4 regions of the Kocuria sp. CPCC 205258 genome follow, and region 1 is predicted to be linked to each of the others. Evidence: riboswitches for the same ligand, from Rfam matches in the RefSeq annotation. Region 1 holds a riboswitch; each other region holds the start of a gene.
What was found. Region 1 has a riboswitch for thiamine pyrophosphate ahead of RF644_RS02440 (3-oxoacyl-ACP reductase). Riboswitches for the same ligand answer to the same signal wherever they lie in the genome.
Positions count from the first base shown of each region.

Region 2: it holds a riboswitch for thiamine pyrophosphate, as region 1 does, so the genes downstream of both, thiM (hydroxyethylthiazole kinase) here and RF644_RS02440 (3-oxoacyl-ACP reductase) in region 1, are expected to answer to the same signal.
Region 3: it holds a riboswitch for thiamine pyrophosphate, as region 1 does, so the genes downstream of both, RF644_RS03150 (FAD-dependent oxidoreductase) here and RF644_RS02440 (3-oxoacyl-ACP reductase) in region 1, are expected to answer to the same signal.
Region 4: it holds a riboswitch for thiamine pyrophosphate, as region 1 does, so the genes downstream of both, RF644_RS00395 (ECF transporter S component) here and RF644_RS02440 (3-oxoacyl-ACP reductase) in region 1, are expected to answer to the same signal.

Region 1 covers NZ_JAVKPS010000001.1:522,543-526,804, reverse strand. The annotation lists gene RF644_RS02445 (LLM class flavin-dependent oxidoreductase) at 1-488, opposite strand, end outside; gene RF644_RS02440 (3-oxoacyl-ACP reductase) at 488-1,252, opposite strand; TPP riboswitch at 1,297-1,400, opposite strand; gene RF644_RS02435 (FadR/GntR family transcriptional regulator) at 1,455-2,213, opposite strand; gene RF644_RS02430 (hypothetical protein) at 2,388-2,528, opposite strand; gene eat (ethanolamine permease) at 2,711-4,141, shown strand; gene RF644_RS02420 (glutamine synthetase family protein) at 4,222-4,262, shown strand, end outside.
Region 2 covers NZ_JAVKPS010000003.1:442,894-447,155, forward strand. The annotation lists gene RF644_RS08080 (bifunctional hydroxymethylpyrimidine kinase/phosphomethylpyrimidine kinase) at 1-346, opposite strand, end outside; gene thiE (thiamine phosphate synthase) at 343-1,026, opposite strand; gene thiM (hydroxyethylthiazole kinase) at 1,023-1,847, opposite strand; TPP riboswitch at 1,890-1,983, opposite strand; gene RF644_RS08095 (nuclear transport factor 2 family protein) at 2,033-2,767, opposite strand; gene RF644_RS08100 (Rne/Rng family ribonuclease) at 2,961-4,262, opposite strand, start outside.
Region 3 covers NZ_JAVKPS010000001.1:675,881-680,142, forward strand. The annotation lists gene moeB (molybdopterin-synthase adenylyltransferase MoeB) at 1-750, opposite strand, end outside; gene RF644_RS03140 (thiazole synthase) at 747-1,607, opposite strand; gene thiS (sulfur carrier protein ThiS) at 1,609-1,848, opposite strand; gene RF644_RS03150 (FAD-dependent oxidoreductase) at 1,845-3,209, opposite strand; TPP riboswitch at 3,205-3,308, opposite strand; gene thiE (thiamine phosphate synthase) at 3,414-4,043, shown strand; gene RF644_RS03160 (hypothetical protein) at 4,142-4,262, shown strand, end outside.
Region 4 covers NZ_JAVKPS010000001.1:79,729-83,990, reverse strand. The annotation lists gene RF644_RS00420 (Na+/H+ antiporter subunit D) at 1-630, shown strand, start outside; gene RF644_RS00415 (Na+/H+ antiporter subunit E) at 627-1,334, shown strand; gene RF644_RS00410 (monovalent cation/H+ antiporter complex subunit F) at 1,331-1,603, shown strand; gene mnhG (monovalent cation/H(+) antiporter subunit G) at 1,600-2,067, shown strand; gene RF644_RS00400 (DUF4235 domain-containing protein) at 2,128-2,406, shown strand; TPP riboswitch at 2,544-2,663, shown strand; gene RF644_RS00395 (ECF transporter S component) at 2,754-3,374, shown strand; gene RF644_RS00390 (ABC transporter ATP-binding protein) at 3,371-4,262, shown strand, end outside.

The sequences.
Region 1 (4,262 bases):
TGGGTCACGTCGATGAACTCTGCCGCCCGCGCGTAGCGCTGGGCGTGCGGTGGCATTCCCGGGAGGCCGTGGTTGCGCGCCTCGGCGTCGAACATGGAGGTGACCACGTTCCAGCCGGCCCGCCCGCGGCTGATGTGGTCGAGCGAGGCCAGCAGGCGGGCGGCGTGGAACGGCGTCCAGAGGGTCGTCGAGACCGTGCTGACCAGCCCGATCCGCTCCGTGGCCCGCGCCATCGCGGACAGGGCCGTGAGCGGTTCGAGGAACCACCGGGGTCCGTCCGCCACGTCGCCGGCGCTGTGCCCGTCGGCGAAGAACACGGCGTCGAGGAGGCCCCGCTCGGCGGTGCGGGCGAGGCGCTCCCAGTGGGCGATGTCCCCGAGCCGCTCCAGCGGGGAGTCCGGGTGCCGCCACGCCGCCTGGTGGTGGCCCGCGCCGAAGAGGAAGGCGTTGAGGTGCAGCTGTCGCGGCGCGGTCACGGCGGCCCCCATCAGTTGAGGACCAGCCCGCCGTCGACCACCAGGTTCTGCCCCGTGACCGAGCGCGCCCACGGCGAGGCGAAGAACAGCAGGGCGTCGGCGAACTCGGCCGGTGTGGTGACCCGGCCCAGGGGCGTGGCGGAGGCGATGTGGTCGAAGATTTCGTCCGGGGTGGCGGCGCTCGCGTCGGTGGTGCGCAGCAGACCTCCGGAGACCATGTTGACCGTGACGTCGTACGCGCCGAGGTCCTTGGCGAGGGTGCGGGTCAGGGACAGCAGCGCGGCCTTCGCCGCCGTGTAGTCGTGGTACGGGACCACGGGGTTCTGGAACAGGTTGGTGCCGACGTTGACGACCCGGCCGAAACCCCGCTCCCGCATGCCGGGCAGGGCCTGCTGCACGGTGTTGAGCGCCCCGCGGACGCTGCCGGAGAACTGGGCGTGGAACTCCTCCCAGCGGATGTCCTCCGCGGAGGAGCGGGCGTCGCCGTTGAAGGAGAAGTCCGCCAGCGCGTTGTTGACCACGGTGGTGACGGGGGAGCCGAAGTGCTCCCGGGCCGCGCGGAGCATGTCTGCGACCTGCTGCGCGTCGGTGACGTCGGCAGCCAGCGCCACCGCCCGCTCGTGGCCGTACCGGTCGACGAGCTCCTCCGCGGCCGTCCGGGACGCGCGGTAGTTGACCACGACCCTCGCGTCCTGGGCGGCGAAGGCCTCGACGACGCTGCGGCCCAGCCCTCGTGCTCCGCCGGTGACGAGGACGATCTGTTCTGCGATCTGCATGGGTCTCCCCGGGGTCAGGGCGAGGAGACGCGGGCCGGCCACGGCCGGTCCCGGCAGGACATCCCTTCGCCAGTCCTAACTGGATCAGGTTCGACGGGTGTCATCTCAGCCGGCTCGTCGTGCGGCGCCGGCACCCCGTGTCACTGCGGACGAGTATAAGCACCGGCCCCGCAGCCCGGCCCGTTCTTCGCGCGGCGGCGGGTCACACCGGGCCGCGGTCGTCCCGGGGGGCGTCGTCGTCGGACTGCCCGGCGTGCCCGAGGAAGCCGCGCAGCAGCGCGGCCGTGCCCTCCAGGTGCGCGAGGGAAGCGGCCCGGGCGGCGGGGGCGTCGCCCGCCAGGACGGCGTCGGTGAGCTCGCGGTGCTGGCGGTCGGAGTGCTCGAGGTTGACCGGCAGGACGGGGATCCGGTCCAGCAGGTCGCTGGCCCGCGAGCGCACCTCCGCGACGGCGCGGACCAGGCTGGGACAGCCGCCCAGCTCGGCCACCGCGATGTGGAAGCGCGCGTCGGCGGGGCGGTAGTCCTCCGGGGTGCTCTCCTCGACCTGCCGCAGGCACGCGAGCAGGTGCTCCCGGGCGGCCGCGCTGAGGGACGCCGCCGCGGCCAGCTCCGCCGCGGCGGGCTCGACCACCGCGCGGAACACCAGCACGTCCTCGACGTCCGCGGGGTCCACCGGGGGGAGGGCCTCGTCCGGCAGGGCGGTGCGGCCGGTCACGAAGGTCCCGCCGTACCGGCCCCGCACCACCTCCAGGACCCCGGCGACCTGGAGCTCGTGCAGGGCTTCCCGGAGCGTGGCGCGGGAGATGCCGAGCATCGCCGCGGTCTCCCGCTCGGGCGGGAGCCGCTCGCCCCGGCGGAACAGGCCGAGCCGGATCGAGTCGAGGATCCGCTCCACGGCCTCCTCGAAGGCATTGCCCTGGCGCACGGGCCGGATGCGGGGGTGCTGGACGGGATCGCTCACGGTGGCGCTCCTCCCTGCGGTGCGACGTGCGCCCATGGTGTCACGGTCCCCGGGGACCGCCTCCGGCGGGACCCCGCCCACCGCGCGCGCCGGCCGGGGCCACGAGCAGCAGCGGCGCGCCGCCCGGTCCGGACGGCGCGCCGCTCCCTCCGGCCGGGACGGCCGGCCGAGGTCCTAGTGGGTGAGATCCATGGCGACCACGCCCACCGCGATGATCAGGGCGGCCGAGACGAGGAAGCCCGCCGTGATGGCGATGAAGGCCCAGGAGCGGGCGCGGCCGGGGCGGTCAGGGGCTGAGGAGCTGGTCTGGTTCATGCCCACCATTCTGCGGCATGCGGGGGGCCGGCTCCACCGCGACGCGGTCCCGGGCGCCGCTCGGCGACCACCCGACCGCGCGCCGCGGGGTCTTGACGAGGCAGGGGGCAACCCACAGACTGTGACCACTCGCGCCAAACGTCTGTTTTCAGACCTTTGTGGAATCCCGGAGGGATCGTCCCATGCCCGACTCCCCAGCACAGCCCGCCCGCACCGACGAGTACTTCCAGCACCGCCAGCTCCGCTCCGGGGCCGCGGGGTGGGTCCTGCTCGCGGGCCTGGGCATCGCCTACGTCATCTCGGGGGACTTCTCCGGATGGAACATCGGGCTCTCCGAGGGCGGGTGGGGCGGGCTGCTCATCGCCTTCGTGCTCATGGGCCTCATGTACACCTGCATGGTCTTCGGCCTCGCCGAGCTCTCCTCCACGCTCCCCACGGCCGGCGCCGGCTACGGGTTCGCCCGCCGGGCCCTCGGCCCCCTCGGCGGCTTCGCCACCGGGATGGCCGTGCTCATCGAGTACGCCGTGGCCCCGGCGGCGATCGCCACGTTCATCGGCGGCTACATCGAGGCGCTCGGCCTGTTCGGGATCACAAACTCCTGGCCCGTGTACCTCGTGACCTACCTGGTGTTCATGGGCATCCACATGTACGGGGTGGGCGAGGCGCTCAAGCTGATGTTCGGGATCACCGTGGTTGCGGTCCTCGCGCTGGGGGTGACCGTCGTCGCGCTCGTGCCGCACTTCGACGCCGCCAACCTCTTCGACATCGTCCCGAACGACGCCGTGGGGGCGAGCTCGTTCCTGCCCATGGGCTACGCGGGGGCGATGGCCGCCCTGGTCTACGGGATCTGGTTCTTCCTGGCGATCGAGGGCGTGCCGCTGGCCGCCGAGGAGACCGCCGACCCCCGCCGGGACATGCCGCGCGGGATCATCGTGGCCATGGCCTTCCTACTGGTCTCCGGCGCGCTCATGCTGGTCCTGGTGCCCGGGGCGGCCGGGTCGGAGGCGATGAGCACCTCGGACAACCCGCTGCCGGAGGCCATCCGCACGGTTGCCGGGGCGGACAGCGTCATGGCGGACATCGTCAACTACGCGGGCCTGGCCGGGCTGGTCGCGAGCTTCTTCTCCATCATGTTCGCCTACTCCCGGCAGCTGTTCGCGCTCTCCCGGGCGGGGTACCTGCCCCGCTTCCTCTCGCTGACCGGCAAGCGCAGGACCCCGTGGGTCGCCCTCATCGTGCCCGGCACCGTGGGCTTCGTGCTCGCGGCCGTGACCGGCGACGGCGGACTGCTCATCAACATCGCGGTCTTCGGCGCCACCGTCTCCTACGTGCTGCTGAACCTCTCCCACATCGTGCTGCGGCTGCGCGAGCCGGACCTCCCGCGCGGCTACCGCACCCCGGGCGGCGTGGTCACCACCGGCATCGCCCTGGTGCTGGCGCTCGTGGCCGTGGTCGCCACGTTCCTGGTCGACGTGCTCGCCGCGTCCATCACGGCCCTCGTGTTCGTCGTCTTCCTCGCCTACTACTGGTTCTACAGCCGCCACCGCCTCGTGGGCCACGCCCCCGAGGAGGAGTTCGCGCAGATCCGCACCGCCGAGGCGGACCTGCACTGACCCCGTCCCGCCCGACTCCCCGCCCAGCGACCCCAGCACCCCAGCGATCCCAGCGATCCCAGCGACGAAGGACCGGACCCATGACCCAGACTCCTCAGCACCCGCGCAACGACCGGATGCT
Region 2 (4,262 bases), on a different contig from region 1:
CCCCGGAGGTCGCGACCATGACGGGGTCCAGGACCACGACCGGCGGCCGGTGGGTCCCGAGCCACCGGGTGACGGCCTCGATGACCGGCACGGACCCGAGCATCCCGATCTTGACGGCGTCGATCTCGACGTCCTCGGCGACCGCGTCCAGCTGTGCCGAGAGGAACTCGACCGGCGGGACGTGGATGTCGCGCACGCCCACGGTGTTCTGCACGACGACGGCGGTGACGGCGCTCATCCCGTAGCCGCCCATCGCGGCGATCGACTTGAGGTCCGCGTGCTGGCCGGCGCCGCCCGTGGGGTCGGTGCCGGCGATGGCCAGGACGCGGGGCACGCGGGCGGTCACGGAGCCACCTCCCCGGCGGGCACGGCGGCGAAGGCCCGCAGGTAGCGGGCGGCCGCGGCGGCGGGGTCCGGGTCGGCGCAGATCCCGGAGACCACGGCCAGCCCCGCGGCGCCGGCGGCGCGCAGGCCGGGGGCGTCCTCGACCCGCACCCCGCCGATGGCCAGGCAGGGCAGGGCCGTGCGGGCCGCGGCGCGGGCGAAGCCCTCGACGCCCAGCGGCTCGGGGGGGTCGGGCTTGGTGCGGGTCGCCCGCACCGCCCCGACGCCCAGGTAGTCGACCGTCCCGGCCGGCAGCGCGGCGGCAGCATCGAGCTCCTCCGCCGTGGCGGCGCTGAGGCCGAGCACGGCGTGCGGGCCGCAGATCTCCCGGGCGAGCGCCACGGGCAGGTCGGACTGGCCCACGTGCACGCCGGCCACGGGGGCGCCGGCCGCGCGGGCGGCGAGGTACACGTCGGCGCGGTCGTCCACGAGCACGGGCACCTCCCGGCCCACGCGCTCGGCGACGGCCGTCAGCAGGGCGACGAGCTCGCGGACCGGGGCGTCCTTCTCCCGCACCTGCACCATGGTGGCTCCCCCGCGCACGGCGGCGGCCACGACGTCCGGGACCGTCCGGGGGGCGCTCAGGGCGGTGTCCGTCACCAGGTGCAGGGACAGGGCCGCGGGGTCGAGGCGCGGGCTCACCGGGCGACCTCCTCGCGCACGAGCTCCGCCCGGGCAGCGATCCCCTCCGGGGTGACGGCGTGCAGCCGGTCCAGCAGCGCCACGGCGAAGGAGCCGGGCCCGGCGGAGTCGGAGGCCGCGTCCTCGGCCGCGAGGGTGTACACCGTGGTGGCGGCCACCGCCGCGGCGGCCGGGTCCGTGCGCACGGCGGTGAACGCGGCCATGAGGGCGCCCAGGGCGCACCCGCCGCCGGTGATGCGGGTCAGCAGGGGCGTGCCGTGCGGCACCCGGACCACGGTGCCGTCCGGGGAGCGGACGAGGTCCACGGGCCCGGACACGGCCACCGCCGAGCCGGCCCGCTCGGCGAGCGCGGCGGCGGCGTCCCGGGCCGCGTCGACGCCGTGGGTCGCGTCTGTGCCGCGGCCGCCGGCGCCGCCGGCGAGGGCGATGACCTCGGAGGCGTTGCCGCGCACGATCGCCGGCTCGAACCCGAGCAGGTCGCGGGCCAGCGCCGTGCGCACGGGCAGGGCACCCACCGCCACCGGGTCCAGGACCCAGGCCCGGCCCGCGCGGCGCCGGGCCCCGACGGCCTCGTAGGCGGCGCCGCGCTGCTCGGCGGTGGGCGTGCCGGTGTTCACGAGGAGGCCGTCGGCGAGCTCCGCGAAGACCCCGCCCTCGCCCTGGATGTCGGTCATCGCCGGGGACGCGCCCACGGCGAGCAGCACGTTGGCGGTGAAGTTGGTGACCACGGCGTTGGTGATGCACTGCACCAGCGGCGCCGCGGCGCGCAGGTCCGCCAGGGCCGCGGCGGCGTCCTCGGCGAGCGCGGGGTCCGGCGGCACCGGCCTCCCGGGTCCTGGTGTGCGGTCGGACGGGGGTACGGCATCGCGCATCTGCGACATCCCTTCGCTAGTACTGGCTAGATCAGGTTCGACGGGTGTGTTCTCAGCCGCTCGTGCGGCACCCCGTGTCTGGTGTCCTGCCAGTCTAGTCGTCGTGCGGGAGCCGGCACGGACCCCGCACGGGATCAGAACATGCCGTTGGCGTGCGCCATCCGCTCGGGCACCGGCTGCGCGACGCCCCAGTGCTCCACGATCCGGCCGTCGTCGAGGCGCCAGAGGTCGTAGCAGGCCACCGTTCCGGTGGATCCCCCGTCGCTGTTCCCTCCGGGCACGGCCTCCGCGACGGTCAGCACGAAGTTCCCCTCGCCGACCACGCGGCGCAGCCGCTGGTACGCGGGCTGCGGGCCGTCCGGCGTGCCGCCGGTGTGCTCGGTGCAGCCCCGGGGGCTCATGTGGTCCTGGACGGCGTGGCGGTCGCCCCCGACGAGGGCGGCCTCGACCCACTCGGCGGCGATGCGCTTGTTGTCCTGCGTCCGCTCGTGGTCCGTGACCGCGACGGGGCCGTCGAGCTGGGGGCGGGCGCCGTCGGGGCCCGTGCGCAGGGGCTCGAGGACGTCCCAGTGCTCGGCGATCCGTCCGTCCTCCACCCGGAAGACGTCGAAGCCGACCAGCGGCTCCGGACCGAGCCCTTCGTACACCGAGTGGACGGCCACCGTCCCGTGGTCGTCGAGCATCCGGACCATGTCCACGCGGAAGTCGTCGGGCATGCTCCGCACGAACTGCCTGAGACCCTCGCGCCCGTCCGGCGCGAGCGGCGAGTGCTGGACGAAGTCCTCCGTGTAGTGACGGTCCACGGCCGACGGATCCCGGTGGACGAACAGTTCCGTGCCGGTGGTGCGGATGGTGTCTGCACTGGTCATGGCGATGCTCCCTGGAACGGGCGGCCGCTCTCCCGGCGGACGGGACGGCGGCCCCGGGTGTGCTGTGGTGCGCACCACGGTACGCCGCCGTGCGGAGGGCGGGCAGGCCGGGGCGGTCCGTGACGGTCCGCGACGACGGAGGACCCCGACCGTGCCGGTCGGGGTCCTCCGTGGTGCTGCTCGGCGGGGCGGGTCAGCCCCGGTCGGCGGGCCGGCCGCTGGTGAGGTCCTCGGCCTTGACGCCGACGCCGACGACGGTCGGCGCCCGGCGGGAGGGGTCCTCCGGGGCGCGCTGGGCGACGGTCTTCGCCTCGTGCCGGGCGCCCTCCGCGGCGGCCGCTCGGCCGGCGGTCACCTCGGCCTCGCCGGGCCGCGCCGTCGGGGCCGAGGCCCGCCGGGAGCGCCGCCGGGGCCGCACGGGCTCCGCGTCCGCCTGTTCCGCGACGACCGCCGCGGCCGGGGCGGGAGCCTGCCGCTCCGTGCGCTCCTGGGCCGTGCTCTCCTGGGCCGGGGCCTCCGCCGCGGCGGTGGCCCCCTCCGCGGCGTCATCCGCACCGGTGACCGCCTCGGCGGCGGCCTCCGGGGCGGCGGAGCCGGCGTCCGGTCCCCGCTGCCCGAAGACCTCCGCGAGGGAGTCCAGGCTCAGCGGCCGGGCCTCGGCGGGCTCGACGACCACGGCGTGGCCCTGCGGCAGCTCGATGACCTCGCCGTTGATGGTCAGGCGCGAGCCCTGCTCGCCCGGCGCCCCCTCGGCGGGGAGCTGCTCCGGGGCGGCGGGGGCGGTGTCCTCCCCCTCCTCCGGCTGCTGCTCGGCGGCGGTGTCCCCGCCCTGGCCGCGTCCGCGGCTGCGCTTGCCGCGGCGCTTCTTCCGGGAGCGCCCCGAGCCCTCGGGCCGGGACTCCGCGGGCTGGGCGGCCTCCTCGGCGCGCTCCGGCTCGTCCGCGGCCGCCTCCTCGTGGTGGGTGGCGGCGGCGATCGTCGCGAACGCCGTCCGCGCGGCCTCGGCCTTGGCCTTCTCCGCGGGGTCGGCCTCGGCGGAGCGCTGCTCCGTCCGGGCGGGCTGCTGCTCGTTGCGGCCCCCGCGGCCGCGCTTGCGCTCCGTGCGGTTCGGCCGCTGGTCGCGGGACTCGCTCGTGGCGCCGCCGGAGCGGCCCTCGAGCGGGTGGTCGTGGACCACCACGCCGCGGCCGGCGCAGTGCTCGCACGGCTCGGAGAACACCTCCAGCAGGCCGGTGCCCATGCGCTTGCGGGTCATCTGCACGAGGCCCAGCGAGGTCACCTCCGCCACCTGGTGCTTGGTGCGGTCCCGGCCCAGGCACTCCACCAGCCGGCGCAGCACGAGGTCCCGGTTGGACTCGAGGACCATGTCGATGAAGTCGATCACGATGATCCCGCCGATGTCCCGCAGCCGCAGCTGCCGGACGATCTCCTCGGCCGCCTCCAGGTTGTTCTTGGTGACGGTCTCCTCGAGGTTGCCCCCGGAGCCGGTGAACTT
Region 3 (4,262 bases), 150 kb from region 1:
GGTGAGCCGCATCTCGCGCCAGGTCATCGCCAGCGCGTCGTGCAGCAGCACCCGGCCGAGCAGGGGCTCCCCGGTGCCGGTGACGAGCTTGACGGCCTCGGTGACCATGACCGCGCCGACGGTGGCGGGGAGCATGCCGAAGACCCCGCCCTCGGCGCAGCTGGGCACCTCGCCGTCCGGCGGGGCCTCGGGGTAGAGGTCCCGGTAGGTGGGCCCGTGCCCGGCCCAGAACACGCTGACCTGCCCCTCGAAGCGCAGGATGGAGCCCCACACGCAGGGTGTGCCGGTCAGGGCGGCGGCGTCGCTGACCACGTAGCGGGTCGCGAAGTTGTCGGCGCCGTCCAGGACCAGGTCGTACCGGCCGATGATGTCCACGGCGTTGTCCGCGTCCAGCCGGACGGGGTGGGTGCGGACCTCCACCAGCGGGTTGAGCGCGGTGACGGCCTCGGCGGCGGAGACGGACTTGGGGCGGCCGACGTCGGCGGTCGTGTGCACCACCTGGCGCTGCAGGTTGGAGACCGCCACCACGTCGTCGTCGACGATCCCGAGGGTCCCGACCCCCGCCGCGGCGAGGTACTGCAGGGCCGGGGACCCGAGCCCCCCGGCGCCGACGACGAGCACGCGGGCGTTCCGCAGCCGCCGCTGGCCGAGGGTCCCGATCCCGGGCAGGGTCAGGTGCCGGGCGTAGCGCTCGAGCTCCTCGCGGGTCAGTTCGGGGCCGGGCTCCACGAGCGGGGGCAGCGGGCTCACGGCCGCTCCCCCACGGGCGCCCAGTCCCCGCGCGGCACGTCCGCCGGGCCGTCAGCCGGCCCGGCACCGGCGGCGTCCGTGTCGATCCGCCCGGCCATCGGCGAGGACGCGTGGGCGTGGCGGCGGGCCGGGATGCGCCCGGCACCGGCGGCGAGCCGGCCGGCGAGCACGGCGTGGCGCATCGCGGTGGCCATCGCCACCGGGTCCTGGGCGCGGGTGACCGCGCTGGCCAGCAGCACGGCGTCGCAGCCCAGCTCCATGGCCAGCGCGGCCTCGGAGGCGGTGCCGATCCCGGCGTCGAGCACCACGGGCACGGACGCCCGGGAGGCGATGAGCTCGATGTTGTGCGGGTTGAGGATGCCCAGCCCGGTGCCGATGGGGGCGCCCAGGGGCATCACCGCGGCCGCGCCCAGGTCCTCGAGGCGGCGTGCGACGGCCGGGTCGTCGGAGGTGTAGGCGAAGACCTTGAAGCCGCGGGCCACGAGCTGCTCGGTGGCGTCGAGGAGCTCCACCACGTCGGGCAGCAGCGTGTCCTCGTCCGCGATGACCTCGAGCTTGACCCAGTCGGTCTCGAGGGCCTCCCGGCCGAGCTCGGCGGTCAGCAGCGCGTCCCGGGCGGTGTAGCACCCGGCGGTGTTGGGCAGGATCCGGATGTCGTTGCGCTCGAGCAGGGCGAAGAGGGAGTCGCCCTGGCCGGGGGCGTAGCGGCGCAGGGCCACGGTGGTCAGCTCGGTGCCGGAGGCCAGCAGCGCCTGCTCGAGGGTGTGCAGCGAGCTCAGGCCGCCGGTGCCCATGATCAGCCGGGAGTTCAGCTCGATGCCGTCGAGCACGAGGGGGTCGGGGTGCAGGGCGGTCACGTCAGCCTCCCTGGACGGCGGTGATGATCTCGATGGACTGGCCCTCCGCCACGGGGGTCCGCCGCCAGCGGCTGCGGGGCACGACCGCGGCGTCCACGGCCACGGCCACGCCGAGGCGCCCGCCGTCCAGCGGGGCGCCGTCGGGGCCCAGGGGGCGGCCGACGGTCTCGGCGACGAGGTCGACGACGGTCGCCTCCGCCGCCACGCGGTGCGGGCGGCCGTTGAGGGTGATGGCGGTCATCGGGTGCTCCTGCTCCGGGGCCCGGGCCCGGCGGCGGCCGGCGCGGGATCCCCTGGACGGGCCTCGACGGGGCGGTCGAAGCGGTGCGGGTCGGTGGTGGCGAGGTGCTCGGCGTCGGCGGCCGGATCGGCTCCGGTCCCGCCGGCCACCAGCTGCGCGGCGAGCCGGGCGGCCAGTGGGGCGAGCAGGACGCCGTGGCGGAAGTAGCCGGTGGAGACCACGAGCCCCGGCACCGGCGATCCGTCCGGGTCGCGGACCCGGCCGAGGTAGGGGATGTCGTCCGGGGTGCCGGGCCGGGCGCGGGCCAGCACCTCGACCAGCTCGAGGTCGGCGACGCCGGGCACGAGCGCCTGGGCGTCGCGCAGCAGCCGGAACACGCCGCCGGCGCTGGGACCGGTCAGGTCGTCCTCGCGGGAGGTCGCCCCGATCACCACGGTCCCGTCGGCGCGGGGCACCAGGTAGACGGGCACCCCGTGCACCAGGCCGCGGACGGTGCGCCCGAGCAGCTCCGGCGCCCCGGCGGGGACCCGGGCGCGCAGGATGTCCCCGTGCACCGGCCGCAGCGGCGGGTGCCAGTCCTCCGGCAGCCCTTCGAGCTCGCCGAGCCCGGCGCCGGGGGCGAGGACCGTCCAGGTCGCGGAGACCATCCCGCCGCCGGCCAGGCGGACGCCGGTCGCCGCGCCCTCGGCGTTGCGGCGCAGCCCCGTGGCGAGGTCGTGGACGAGCCGGGCCGGTCCGCCGTCGCGCGCGGCCGGGAGCCCGGGGCGCTCCGGGAGCTCCGGGAGGTCGGGGAGTTCCGGGGCGACGAGGGCTGCGAGCAGCCCGGCCACGAGGCGGCGCGGGTCCACCTGGTGGTCGTCGGGGATCCGGAACGCCGCGGACAGCCGCGGGCTCAGGGCCGGCTCGAGGGTGCGGGCGGCGCGCAGGGTCAGCGGCTCCACCGTCATGCCGTGGCGCCCCTGCAGCGCGCGGAGGTCCGCCAGGGCCTGCCGGTCGGCGGCGTCCACGCCGCAGACCAGGGTCTCGGTGGCCCGGTGGCCCACCGTCCCGCCGGCGGCCTGCTCGAGGGCGGCCACGAACGCCGGGTACTCGGCGGCCGAGGCGGTCATGAGGGGGTACAGGGGCTCCTGCCGGTACTGGACCTCGCTCACCGGGGCGAGCATCCCGGCCGCGGCGCGGCTGGCGCCGGAGCCCGGCTCGGGGTCCACCACGACCACCGAGCGGCCGCGGCGGCGCAGCTCCCAGGCGGTGGCCAGGCCGATCACCCCGGCGCCGACGACGGCGACGTCGGCGCGGACGTGCTCGGGCCCGTCGACCAGCGGGTGGGGCGCGGTCGTGGGGGCGGGGTGCGCGGCAGTCACAGGGAACGTCCTTTCCTCCGGCGGCATGACCCGCATCAGGTGTGGCGGTCGGCGCTGGACGCCCTCTCAGCCCCCGGTGGGGCTCCCGCAGAACCGCTGACCTATCATCAGCGTGTGACCCACCCTACCCGTGACGCCTCCGCCCCTGCCGAGTCCTCCCTGCGAGACACCCGGACGGCCCGTCTCCTCGCCGCCCGGCTGTACGTGTGCACGGACGCCCGCCGGGACCGGGGCGACCTCGAGGAGTTCCTGCACGCGGCCTACGCCGGCGGCGCGGACATCGTCCAGCTGCGGGACAAGAGCATCGACGCGGACGAGGAGATCGCCGCGCTGGAGCTGCTGGGCCGGGTCGCCGCCGAGTACGATGCCCTGTTCGCGGTCAACGACCGCGCCGACATCGCCGCGCTCGTGGGCGCCGACGTCTTCCACGTGGGCCAGCACGACCTCAGCCCCGCCCAGGCCCGGCGGCTCCTGGGCCCCGACGTGCTGATCGGGCGCTCCACCCACGACCTCGGACAGGCCACGGCGGCGCTCGAGGACCCGGACGTCGACTACTTCTGCACCGGCCCCGTCTGGGCCACGCCCACCAAGCCGGGGCGCCCGGCCACCGGGCTGGAGTTCGTCCGCGCGGTCGCCGAGCTGACGGAGGCCCGGCTGGACGCGGACCCGGAGGTCCTGCCCGTGCCGTGGTTCGCCATCGGCGGCATCGACGAGCCGCGGCTCCCGCAGGTGCTGGAGGCCGGGGCGCGCGGCGTCGTCGTCGTCCGCGCCGTCACCGAGGCCCCCGATCCCCGCGTCGCCGCCGGGCAGCTGCGCGGTCTGCTCCCCGCCTGAGCCCGGGGCGGACCGCCGCCCGTCTCACCGTCGGCTCCCCGCCGCCGTCCAGCACGTTCTGAGAGCATGGACGCAGGACGACGACGGAGAGGTGGCCCATGGACCCCGAGCTCGACCCCCAGGTGCGGCACGCGGTGGAGCGCCCCGCGGAGACCGCCCGCGGCCCGGAGGACGCGCAGCTGCGCGTCCGGCTGGCCGGTGAGCCCGCCCGCCGCGCCC
Region 4 (4,262 bases), 440 kb from region 1:
CACATCGTGATCCAGACGAGCCTGTTCCTCGTGGCCGGGCTGATCGAGCGCCGCGGGGGGTCCACCAACGTGGACCGGCTGGCCGGGATGGCCAAGATCTCGCCGCTGCTCGCGCTGCTCTACCTCGTGCCCGCGCTCAATCTCGGCGGGATCCCGCCGTTCTCCGGCTTCCTGGGCAAGACCGGTCTGCTGCAGGCCGGCGTGGACCAGGGCGACGGGCTGGCCTACGCCCTCGTCGCCGGCTCCGTGGCGGTGTCCCTCCTGACCCTGCTCGCCATGATCCGGGTGTGGAACCGCGTGTTCCTGCGCGCCCCGGAGGACGCGGAGTACCCGGACCCCATCCTGCTGGCCCCGGTGCCCGCCGGCTCCCGGTTCCTGCTGACCTCGGGCGCCGTCGACGACCAGGCGGGCCGGTTCGCGGGCAAGGGCGACGTGCGCCTGATGTCCCCCTCGATGCTCGGCGGCGCCTCGGCCCTCGTCGCCGCGGGGGTGGCCCTGACCGTGTTCGCCGGGCCGCTGTTCCAGCTCGCGGACAACGCCGCGGAGAACCTCGTCCGCCCCGAGCGCTACGTCGAGGCCGTGCTGGACCCCGCGTCCGCGCCGCGGCCCGTCGTGGAGGAGGCGCCGTGACCCGTCCCAAGAACTCCCTGCTCGTCGAGCTGCCGCTGCTGGTGTGGCTCGTGGTGGTGTGGGGCGCCCTCTGGGGCGACTTCGGCCCCGGCAACCTGCTGGTCGGGTTGGTCCTGGCCCTGCTCGTGACGTGGGTGCTGTACCTGCCGCCGGTGCAGCTGTCCGGCCGGTTCAACCCGTTCCAGTTCGCCGTCTTCGCCGTGACGTTCGTGTGGCAGGTCGCCAAGGCGAGCTTCGAGGTGATGCTCATCGCGATCCTCGTGGGTCCGCGCGCGCGCAACGCCGTGGTCGGCGTCCAGCTGCGCACGCGCTCCGACCTGCTCCTGACGGCCACCGGACACACCATGACCCTGATCCCGGGCTCGCTCGTGGTGGAGGTGGACCGGGCCTCCGGCACGCTGTACTTCCACGCGCTCAACGTCCGCAGCGCCCAGGAGGCCGAGGACTTCCGCCGGTCCGCCCTGCAGGTGGAGGCCGCCTGGATCCGGATCATGGGCACCCCGGAGGAGCTCGCCGCCCTGCGGGCCGAGCGGGGCGGCGGACGGACCCCCGGCACGGACCGGCGGGACAGCGCCGCGCTCAGCTCCCCGGTCACCGCGAGCCAGCAGATCGTGGGCCGCCGCCGGGACGAGGTGCCCACCGGGTCCCCGGGCGACACCCCGGGATCCACCGCCGCCGACGCCCCCCAGGAGGACCGCCCGTGATGCAGATCGCCGTGGCCGTCGCGGCCGTGCTGCTCAGCGCGGCCGCCGCGGGCACCCTCTACCGCCTCGCCAAGGGGCCCTCCCTGCTGGACCGCGTGGTGGCCACGGACGTGCTGCTGGCCATCGTCGCGGCCGCCCTCGCCGTGGACATGGCCTACCACGGCCACCTCAACAACCTGATCCTCATGGTGATCGTCTCGCTGGTCGGGTTCATCGGCTCCGTGACGGTGGCGCGCTTCGCCACCCAGACCGCCGAGCACGGGCGGTGAGCGCCGTGCTGGACACCGTCCTGGACGCCGCCGCGGCCGTGTGCCTCGTGGTCGGCGCGCTCATGTCCCTCGCCGCCGCGATCGGCCTGGTCCGCTTCCCGGACCTGCTGACGCGCATGCATGCCGGCACCAAGCCCCAGGTCTTCGGGCTGCTCCTCATGCTCACGGCCGTCGCCCTCGAGAACCGCCAACCCGTCATGATCCCGCTCATCGCCCTGGGCTGGATCTTCCAGCTGCTCACCGTGCCCGTCTCGGCGCACATGGTGGGACGCTCGACGTACCGCACCAAGCACCTGAACCGGACCACGCTGACCCAGGACGACCTGCAGAAGGTCCTCAACCGCGCCGCGGAGGGCGGGGCGGAGGGCTCCGCGGAAGGCGCTGCCGCGGGTCCGCCGGTGCCGAGCCCGGACGGCCGGCGGGCGGACGGACAGCAGACTGACGGATCGCCGGGGACGCGTTAGGCTGGGCAGGATCGACAGGGCGCACCCGCGTCCCCCTCGGACGACAAGGAGCAGCACTCCATGAACACCAAGGTCCTCGAACTCGTGGGCACCGGCCTCTCGCTCGGCGGCGTGGCGCTCTCGCACAAGGTGCTCGGCGCGGCGTGGACGCGCATCACCGGCGACCCGCCCCCCGCCAAGAACCCGGACCCGGACGAGGCCTGGACGGGCATCATCATCTGGTCGCTCGTGACCGGTCTCGTGGGCACCGTCATCAAGGTCGGCATCTCCCGCCAGATCGCGAAGATGGAGAACAAGCCGCAGACCAACCCCAAGGCCTCGAGCCAGGCCGAGGTCTGAGGCCCGGCGAGCACCTCGCGCAGGGGCCCGTCCGGCCGGACACCGCACCGGTGTCCGGCCGGACGGGCCCCTGCGTCGTTCACCGGCCGTGCGTCGGCAGTGCACGGAGCGGGCGAGGGAGGGGTAGACTCGGTGCCACTGAACGACAGGGGAGCGCCCCGCCGGTGAGACCGGCGCGGCGCTGAGAGTGCGGATCGCCGCAGACCCTCGAACCTGCTCCGGTTAGCACCGGCGAAGGGAGTCGAGCATCTCAGGGGTGCTTCCCCGGGAACGCGCCACCGGCGCGGCCCGCGGAACCCCGTCCCCTCCTGGCACCGACGGCTCGCTGAGCCCAGGAGGAACCCACCGTGAACACCACCACCCACCGCCCCGCCCGCCGCCCCGGCACGTCCCGCGCGTCGTCCTGGCGCGTCGTCGACATCGTCATGGCCGCCGTCCTCGCCGCCGTGTGCGCGGTCGTCTTCTGGGCGTGGTCGAACCTGCTCTACCCCGTGGTCGGCACGGCCGCGGTCGCCTACCCGCCCGCCGTGGGGCTGATCGCCGGCGGCTGGCTCGTGGCCGGCGTGCTCGGCGGGCTGATCATCCGCAAGCCCGGCGCCGCGCTGTTCTGCGAGCTGCTCGCCGCCGTGATCGAGAGCTTCCTGGGCACCCACTTCGGCCTGCTGGTCGTGCTCTCCGGTCTCGTCCAGGGCATCGGCGCGGAGCTGGCCTTCGCCGCCTTCCGGTACCGCCGGTTCGACGCCCTCGCGGCGGCCGTGGCGGGCGCCGTGAGCGGGATCTTCCTCGGCGTCCACGAGAACATCGTCTACAACTACGAGTGGGCGCTGAGCCACCAGGTGGTCTACGTGGTCCTGGCGGCCGTCTCCGGGGCGGTGCTCGCGGGCCTGCTGATGCAGGCCGTGGTGCGGGCCCTCGCGGCCACCGGCGTGCTGCAGGGTCTCGCGTCGGGTCGGGCCGTGCGGCGATGACGGCTCCCACGACCCCGGACCCCGTGGTGCCCGCCGGCCGCGGGGCCCGGGTCGAGGCCCGCGGCTTCGGCTGGCACCACCCCGGGCGGGACGCGGCGGCGCTGCGCGGCCTCGACCTCGTGGTGGAGCCGGGGGAGCGCGTGCTCCTGCTGGGACCCAGCGGGGCGGGCAAGTCCACCCTCCTGCACGCCCTGGCGGGAGTCCTCCACGACGACGACGGGCAGTCCGCCTCCGGCGAGCTGCTGCTCGACGGCATGCCGCCGGAGCAGGCGCGCGGCCGGGCCGGTCTCGTGCAGCAGGACCCCGAGTCCCAGGTGGTGCTGTCCCGGATCGGGGACGACACCGCCTTCGGCCTCGAGAACCTCGCGGTGCCCCGGGAGCAGATCTGGCCGCGGGTGCGCGCGGCGCTCGACGACGTGGGGCTGGACCTCCCCCTCGACCACTCCACCGCGGCCCTGTCCGGCGGGCAGAAGCAGCGCCTGGCGCTCGCGGGCGCCGTGGCCATGAGCCCCGGGCTGCTGCTGCTCGACGAGCCGACCGCCAACCTGGACCCCGCCGGCGTGCGGCAGGTCCGCGACGCCGTGGTGTCCTGCCTCGACCGCAGCGGCGCCACGCTCGTGGTCGTGGAGCACCGTGTCGCCGTGTGGGCCGAGGTCGTGGACCGCGTCGTCGTGCTCGGCCGGGACGGGAGCATCACCCACGACGGCGCGCCGGGCCGGGTGCTCGGCGCCGCGGCCGACGAGCTCAGCGGCGCGGGGGTGTGGGTGCCCGGCCGGGTGCCGGCCACGCGTGCGCCCGCTCGCCCCGCCGCGGGTCCCCGTGCAGGCTCCGGTGCACATCCCGCCGGGGGTCCCGCCGGAACCCGGGCCGCCGGCTCCGGGGCGGACG